Regions from separate parts of the Exiguobacterium sp. s80 genome, predicted to be linked through region 2. Evidence: predicted binding sites of a transcription regulator. Region 2 holds the regulator's gene; the other holds the start of a gene.

What was found. The regulator LexA, encoded in region 2, represses DNA repair genes until DNA is damaged. The targets are predictions, from matches to a motif close to CGAACATATGTTCG.
Region 1: the regulator LexA is predicted to act here: its motif matches at 1,627-1,640, upstream of KNP94_RS16135 (Y-family DNA polymerase).

Annotation. Positions count from the first base shown of each region.
Region 1 covers NZ_JACSMP010000006.1:21,497-25,927, forward strand. Annotated here, with positions in the region: gene KNP94_RS11235 (MBL fold metallo-hydrolase) at 1-708, shown strand, start outside; gene KNP94_RS11240 (pentapeptide repeat-containing protein) at 800-1,447, opposite strand; gene KNP94_RS16135 (Y-family DNA polymerase) at 1,657-2,982, shown strand; gene KNP94_RS11250 (YolD-like family protein) at 2,966-3,295, shown strand; gene KNP94_RS11255 (ZIP family metal transporter) at 3,362-4,174, shown strand; gene KNP94_RS11260 (heavy metal translocating P-type ATPase) at 4,282-4,431, opposite strand, start outside.
Region 2 covers NZ_JACSMP010000001.1:440,951-445,381, forward strand. Annotated here, with positions in the region: gene glpK (glycerol kinase GlpK) at 1-799, opposite strand, end outside; gene KNP94_RS02240 (MIP/aquaporin family protein) at 841-1,542, opposite strand; gene KNP94_RS02245 (metal-binding protein) at 1,721-2,194, opposite strand; gene lexA (transcriptional repressor LexA) at 2,225-2,839, opposite strand; gene yneA (cell division suppressor protein YneA) at 3,046-3,333, shown strand; gene KNP94_RS02260 (YneB family resolvase-like protein) at 3,380-4,033, shown strand; gene KNP94_RS02265 (DUF896 domain-containing protein) at 4,147-4,383, shown strand.

The sequences.
Region 1 (4,431 bases), on a different contig from region 2:
AACCAAGTTTTTTTAATTGATCCTTTTCTCGGTGAAAAGGGTTCGCTTCCTCCGTTCGACCATACACCGAACACCCACCGCAACCCCCTTGTCGACTTACCGGTCGATGTCTCGACCTTACTCGACCCGGATGCCGTCTTCGTGACACATCTTCACGCCGATCATTTCGATGAGGCCGCAAAACAATTGTTACCGAAGACGGTTCCGCTCTATGCTCAAAACGCGACGGACGCCTCTGTCATTAAAGAGGGCGGTTTCACCGACGTTCAGCCGTTCGACCAGGGTGTGACACTCCGTGATGTCAAAGTTTTCCGCACGAACGGTCAACACGGCGTCGGCGAAATCGGAAAACGGATGGGACACGTATCCGGTCTCGTCTTTACACATCCCGATGAGCCGACGCTCTATATCGCCGGTGATACGATTTGGTGTGACGACGTCGATTCTGCGATTGATACCTATGCACCGGACGTCATCGTCGTCAATAGTGGTGCCGCCCAGTTCCAGACCGGTGAACCGATCACGATGTCGGAACGTGATTTATTAGCGGTCCACGCGGCAGCGGCTGAAGCGACGATCATCGTCTCGCATCTCGAAGCTGTCAATCACTGCCTGCTCCGCCGCGATATGATCGCTGACTTTTTAGCAGCAAATCATCTCTCCGCTCACTTTTTGATTCCGGACGACGGCGAGACGCTCTCCTTTTAAGTCTCTCCTTCGAGAGTCGTACGAATACAAAAAAACCGGACGTTTTCCGTTTCCCTAAAAGGAAGAGGAACAGCGTCCGGTTTTTTCATGTTCATTCTTGCGGAATGACAAGACCGAGTAATCGGGCAAATGCGATTGCTTGTCCTTCCGTCACGATCGCCCCTGTCAAAAAGCGTGGATCAATCGTAATCCCCGAGACGTCCGCTTGTCGCAAATCGAGTCCTTTTAACGGAGTTTCAACCCACTGGCTTTCCATCAATTCAACATCCTCAAAACGTAAATCGATGAGTTTCCCTTCGAAGAATTGTGTCTCCCGCATCGCCGTCTGCTCGAACGTTACTTGTCGGAGCGATGTCCGAATCACTTGTAAGTAATTCGCCTGGCATGCTTTTACCGTGACATGATCAAGCGTCGTTTCTTCTAATTGAACCCCCGTCAGGCGGCAGTCCTGAAACAGAACGCGATGAAAACGACTGTCACGGAACTGACAACCCGTCAAATCGCACTGCTCAAACCGGACATTTTCAAATGACGCGCGATCAAACACGAGACCCGCAAATGAGACATTCCGAAAACAGACTTGATTGGCATCGATCCGCTCCGTCAGCTCGATGGGTAACGTTTCTTTTTCATACATCATTTGATACAAGTACGGATCATCGATTTCGATTTCTGCAAATGTTTCGACTGCTAAATTATTCGGGACATCCGGTAGATGGATCATCGGTTTTTTCTTCATTCTCTCCCAACCCTTCTTCTTCTCAGTCCTTAGTGTACCAAACCTGTTACCTAAATATGACTCAAGAGGATGATCTCTAAAGTCATGCCGCGCTCTAAAAAGTGATGACATGTACACTCTTTTTCAATTTTTGATTTGAGACACTTTGAGACCGTGCTAGAATCAACATAAATAAAATAAGAACAAACGTTCTAAAAGGAGTGATTTTCGTGTCTTCTGATGCGGACTTTCCAAACCAACGTATTTTTTGCGTGGATAGTGTCTCTTTTTATGCCAGTTGCGAGTGCCATTACCGAAATCTACCACCATTAACAACAAAATTAGCCGTCGTTTCCGATTTAAAACGGAGCGGCTCCGTCATTTTAGCGGCGAGCCCTGCTTTAAAGGCCCTTGGTATCAAAACGGCAAGTCGTCTCTACCAGATTGAACAACTCCCGTACAAGGAACGAAAGCAGATTCACCTCGTCGAACCACGCATGTTATGCTACATGAAAACGTCGATTCGTGTCCTCGATGTGCTCCATCAATTCGGACCACCGGAAGCAATCCGGGTATACTCGATTGACGAAAGTTTCATCGACATGACGGGAACGGAGCACCTCTTCGGTACGGATTTTGAAGCTGCTAACCAATTACAGTCAGCCATCCTGGAACAAACCGGCATTCACGTCCGAATCGGGATTGGTCCTAATAACGTCATCGCGAAACTTGCCCTTGATTTACTCGGGAAAAAACAGAGCATTGCGCGTTGTGGTTATGCTGATGTCCCCCGTCTCTTACATGACTTTCCCGTTCGCAAGATGTGGGGGATCGGTCATCAAATGGAGCACCATCTGAATCAATTAGGCATCGAGACGATCGGCGATTTGGCGGCCGCACCATTAGAAACACTACACGAACGTTTTGGTGTCATCGGTGCCGAACTTTGGCATCATGCATGGGGCATCGATCAATCTCCGACGACGATTGATCCGACCGCTTTATTTCGTCCGGCATCATCCCGACAGAAGACGATTGGTCATGGCGTGACACTAATGCGTGATTATTACGAATACGACCAGATTCGGCTGGTCTTAAGTGAGCTCGCAAGCGATGTCGCAGCCCGCGTCCGCTTTTCCAATCAACTTGGATGGACGGTTCACTTAGGTGTCCGTTACTCGAGACATATCGTCCGGGCAGGGTTTTCAAAGCAACTCCGTATCCCTTATCCGACTTCAGACGAACGGATTATCCTGCGGCATATCCTTCAGCTGTTCGAGCCGAACTGGCTCGAACACGAACCGATTCGTTTTTTGTCCGTCTCGCTCGGTCAACTTGTCCCCGACCAAGGTGCACTGCAACTGTCGTTGTTCGAAGACAATACCCGTGTTTGGAAACGCAAACGCTTGTTAAAGGCAATCGATCATGTCAACGTCCGTTACGGGAAGGGAACCATCCGCCTCGCTGTTTCTTTTCTTGATACAAGTGTCGCCAAGCGCCGCCTCCGCTTCGTCGGTGGTCATCCGGGAGGTGACGGCAATGACACGGTATCGTGACCGTGGCAATTTAAAATGGATTCCGTTTTTGATGCCGGAGTACATTCAACTGTTGCGCGACTATTATAAAGATACGCATCGTTTAACACTACCGCCCATCGATGAACAACTTCAAGAATCATGGCAATTCATCCTCGAAGAAGCATTAATGGAAGGAAAAGAACTTGAAATCACGTATTATAAGGAAGGAAGCTATATCACACTGACCGGATTCATCGAACGAATCGAGCGCGAACGAGGACTTCTGTACGTCCGGAGTCAAAATTCGATCGAAATTCCCCTGATGCGACTAGTTCGGATTGAAAACGGGTAGGAGTGAAAGTGGGCTTCAATAATGCACTTATCTCTTGAATTATGATTTGAAAGAAGGAATGTTTGTATGTTTGAATGGTTTACTTCACTCCCCGTCGTGATCCAGGCATTACTCGCCGGGATGATGACATGGGGCTTGACCGCACTTGGGGCGGCACTTGTTTTCGTCTTTACGACAATTGAAAAAAAGGTCATGAATATGATGCTCGGCTTCGCCGCCGGTGTCATGATCGCTGCGTCCTTTTGGTCACTGCTCGCTCCGGCGATTGAATTTACGGAACAGGATGGTGGCATCGCCTGGCTTCCGGCTGCAATCGGATTTTTAGCAGGTGGCTTCTTCGTTCGCTTACTCGACTTCGTAACACCACATTTACACTTATCCGCACCACTTGAAAATGCAGAAGGCCCTTCGACCGGTCTTAAAAAGGCAACTCTGCTCTTTTTAGCGATCACCTTACACAACATCCCGGAAGGTCTAGCAATCGGTGTCGCTTTTGGTGCTGCTGCGTTAAATATGGACGGGGCGACAGTCGCTGGTGCTTTGACGCTCGCACTCGGAATCGGAATTCAAAATATGCCGGAAGGTGCTGCCTTATCGATTCCGCTTCGTGGTGAAGGCATGTCACGCCGTCGCGCTTTCAATTACGGTCAAATGTCCGCCATTGTTGAACCGATTGCGGCAATGATCGGGGCGGCTGCCGTTTTCTTCATTCAACCGTTACTGCCTTACGCACTCGCCTTTGCAGCCGGCGCGATGATTTTTGTTGTCGTTGAGGAATTGATTCCTGAATCACAAGCTGAAAACGGCTCGGATTTAGCGACACTCGGTCTAATGGTCGGCTTTACCGTCATGATGATTCTTGATGTCGCCTTAGGCTAAAAACAAACTGATTGAACAAAAAAAAACTCCTTCATCGCCGGTGAAGGAGTTTTCAGATTGATATTGGAATGACTTTTGAGTCCTTACCTTTCAACGTGTACCTTTAATTATTTTTTGAGGATGCGCATCGCATTTAAAACAGCCAGGACGGTTACACCAACATCCGCAAACACAGCTTCCCACATCGTCGCGAAACCAAATGCACCAAACAGGAGAAACACGGCTTTCACGCCAAGTGCGAAGAAAATGTTTTGATA
Region 2 (4,431 bases):
TACCGTATGTGTTTTTCCCTTCGCCCGGTTCAAAGCACGTTTGACCGAACAAGGCAGCTTGTTGGTCACCGGCGATGCCGGCGATTGGAACTTCGAAGCCGAAGAAGTGATACGGGACTGTGTTGTCGTAGACTTCACTTGATTGACGGACTTCTGGCAACATCGATTTAGGGACTGTCAGGATTTCAAGTAACTCGTCATCCCATTGTTGTTCGTAAATGTTGTACATGAGTGTCCGTGAGGCATTCGTGTAGTCTGTGATATGTGTTTTTCCACCTGAGAGCTTCCAGACGAGCCACGTATCGATTGTACCGAAGAGCAGTTCCCCGTTCTCTGCTTGCTCACGTGCACCATCGACGTTATCTAGAATCCATTTGACTTTTGTTCCTGAGAAGTAGGCATCGATGAGTAAGCCAGTTTTATCGCGGAATTTTTGATTGAGTCCTTGTTCTTTTAGCTCATCACAAATGTCGGCCGTTTGACGCGATTGCCAGACAAGGGCATGATAAACTGGTTTTCCCGTTTCCTTGTTCCAGACGACTGTCGTTTCACGTTGGTTCGTAATTCCGATGCTCGCGATTTGACTCGGTTTGATGTCAGCCGTTCCGAGTGCATCCGCCATGACTGCTAAAATCGAACCCCAGATTTCATTTGCATCATGCTCGACCCAGCCTGGTTGTGGGAAGTATTGTTTGAATTCACGTTGAGCAGAGTTGACGATTTGACCATCATGATCGAAAATGATGGCGCGTGAGCTTGTCGTTCCTTGGTCGAGTGCTAAAATATACTTGTTTTCCATCTGTGAGTCCCCCTTGAATAGTTAAGATACCTAATGCTCAATCAAAATAGCAGTTGATAGATGAAGACGGCGATTGCGCCTCCGATGATTGGTCCGACAATCGGAATCCATGAGTAACCCCAGTCTGATGATCCCTTACCCGGAATCGGTAAGATCGCGTGGGCGATACGTGGACCAAGGTCACGGGCAGGGTTGATTGCATAACCCGTCGTACCACCGAGCGAAAGACCGATGACGACTACGAGGAGACCGACGATCAATGGATTGAGTCCGTCTGCAAACGTATTCGCTCCAAGCGCCAAGATACCAAAGACGAGAACGAATGTCCCGATGATCTCAGATACTAAGTTTGATCCCGTATGACGGATTGCTGGACCTGTCGCGAAGACACCGAGTTTTGCGGCTTGATCTTCTGTCGCTTCAAAATGTTTCATGTAATGAAGCCAAACGAGTACTGCGCCAAGGAATGCTCCGACAAGTTGAGCAGCGATATAGATAGGTACATCTGCCCACGGTAAGTCAGAATTGAGCGCGAGCGACAAAGTAACCGCTGGGTTCAAGTGGGCACCACTGGATGCCGCGACGTAAACACCGGTCATAACGGCGAGACCCCAAGCGAGCGTGATGACAATCCAGCCACCATTTTCAGACTTGGTTTTCTTCAGAACGACACCGGCGACGACGCCATCCCCGAGTAGGACGAGAATCAATGTTCCCATCATCTCACTAATAAAATTACTCATGCAAAAACCCTCCCTTTGGATTAAAGCGAATAGTGCCTTTCTATTTAAACCTAACCCGAATTGATAACGTTTTCAATACAAATAATTGAAATATAGGAATCGAAATTTTCAATATTTAGGTTTAAAAAAATTAGAATTGGATAATAAAAAGACTTTTTCCATGATTGAATGGAAAAAGTCAGGATCGACGTTTTTTTCGTTTCTTTTTAGGGCGGAACCAACTACTCGTATGATCAAGGATGATATGAATCGTACTTGCGGTCATCACACCGATAATAAAAGCAGGCATGACGTCAATCAATGAGTCGACCGTGCTTGCTTGGATGATTTCACTATAGAAGGCTAAAAAGAGTAGCGGAATCAATAAAGCGGCACTGTAGAGTAGGCGGATGACATCTCCGATGATTAAGCCATGCGACCAGATGGAGCGGTGCGGCATAATTTTAACGTATGGCATCCAAAGGACACGCAAAGGGCCAAAACGATAGTAAGGTTCCGATTTTAAGTCTAAGTCGGGCGAAAGCCATAAGGTCCCGACGGCGATTCCGACAGCGGTCGGGAGCCAATCCGTTTGGTTCGTTGCGACCGAATAAACAACATATCCCGTTAGGGCAACGGAGTTGACCGTATCATGTACATTTCCAGAAGGCATGAAAAAAGACCAGCTTAGCTGGTCCCTCTCTTAGTGAATCGTCCGGTAAACGCCGATGACCTTGCCAAGAATCGACACGTTATCGAAATACATCGGGTCCATCGAGTCATTTTCTGGTTGAAGACGTACCTGTTGATCTTCTAAGAAGAACCGTTTGACTGTCGCTTCACTATCTTCGGTCATCGCAACGACAATCTCCCCGTTTTCTGCTGTGTTTTGTTGACGCACGATAACACGATCGCCATCAAGAATACCTGCATTAATCATCGATTCGCCATCAATCGTCAACATAAAGACGGTTTCATTTCCTACATAATGTGCAGGGAGTGGGAAATGCTCTTCTATGTTTTCAATCGCAGTGATCGGAAGTCCGGCAGTTACCTTGCCGATAACGGGGACATGGACGATCGCTTCGTTGATTTCTTCAGGTTTATCAAGCAATATTTCAATCGCGCGTGGTTTCGTCGGGTCACGGCGAATCAGTCCACGTTTTTCTAGACGATCCAAATGACCGTGTACCGTTGAGCTTGAAGCAAGACCAACAGCTTCACCAATTTCGCGAACTGAAGGTGGATAGCCCTTTAACTTCACTTCAGCGATGATGTAGTCAAGGATTTCTTGTTGACGTTTAGACATTTTCCGCATACGAATTGCCACCTCTTTCCGGATTGGTTTTTTTAGGATTTAGGAATATATGTTTCTAGAATTACTATAACATAGAACAAATGAGCGCACAAACAATTGTTCGATGTTTTTGTATTGACCGAACACTGGTTCTGTGTTTATTATAGATTATGCGAACAATTGTTCCGAGAACATTTATTCTAATAACCTATTTGGAGGGATTCATGATGATTCATTCTATTCGTACTCATGCCTTTTCAATTCTGTTTTATACGCTCAGTTTTGCTTTCATTCTTTTTCTTTTAACACCACGACCGGATGAAAAGGTCCACCGATTACTTACGGCGTCAGTCACGGTAGATGAGAACGTAACAGTCGAACAAGTAGCTGAAGTCTACAATGATGGTTCGATGACGAATCAAGAATACATCGACTGGCTGATCAAGAACAATGAGCTCGAAACAAAACATGTCATTTCGAAAGACAAAATCGTTGTACCAATCGCACAACAATGACAGAATATAAAAGTTGTTGAATGAACGAACAGGGGTGTGAGGTACGATGAAAGTAGTAATCTACTGTCGCGTCTCGACGGAAAAAGAAGCACAAGAGAGCTCACTGGAGCGGCAAAGAGCAGAACTGTCGGGACTCGCTTTAACAAAAGGATTTGAAATCATAGATATCATCGTCGAAAAAGAAAGTGGCTATGATGTAGAGCGAGAAGGGATGTTGACCGTTCTTGATTATGTAACGCGTCATCTGGTGGAAGCGGTGCTCGTGACGGACGATACACGAATCGGACGAGGAAACGCCAAAATCGCGATTTTGCATACGTTCAAAAAACATGATGTCCAGTTGATGACGATGGAGTCAGACGGTGAATACAAACTGGCAGATGCGGAAGCGATGGTCCTCGAAATCGTTTCACTCGTTGAGGAATACCAGCGTAAGCTCCACAATGCAAAAATCGCACGCGGCATGCGACGGGCTGTCGATAATGGTTTTAGACCCGAACAAAATCTCAATCGGCAAGGCGAGAATGCCGGCCGCAGTCGAAAGGAAGTCCCGATTGAAGAAATCGTTCGATTACGTGAACTTGGTTTGACGTTTGCTGACATCGCGACGACCTTACGCGGCATGGGGCATGATATTTCGAAAGCGACGGTCAATCGGCGTTATCTTGAATATAAAGAAGTTGTCCAGTCTTATGAATGAAAGCAGGTGTTGTGTCATCTTGACGCGACAAACTTGCTTTTTTTTTTCGGGTCTTTTACAGTAAGGTTACTATTAAAGTGCTCCACGTTGAGTCAAAGAGAAAGAGGGATATTATGTTATCACAAGAACAACTCGATCGAATTAATGAACTTGCCAATAAATCAAAAGTCGAACCGTTAACGGAAGCTGAGACGGCGGAACAAAAAGAATTAAGAACGGCCTATTTAGAAGCATTTCGTGGTTCGTTCAAAAATCAAATGATGGGCATCAAAATCGTTGATGAAGAAGGAACGGATGTTACGCCTGAAAAATTGAAGCAAGCACAAGAAGAAGAACGCAATAAACAGTAAGCAAGTTTTGTATGAATGAAAGCTGCGTCGCTCAATCCGTGAGCGAGG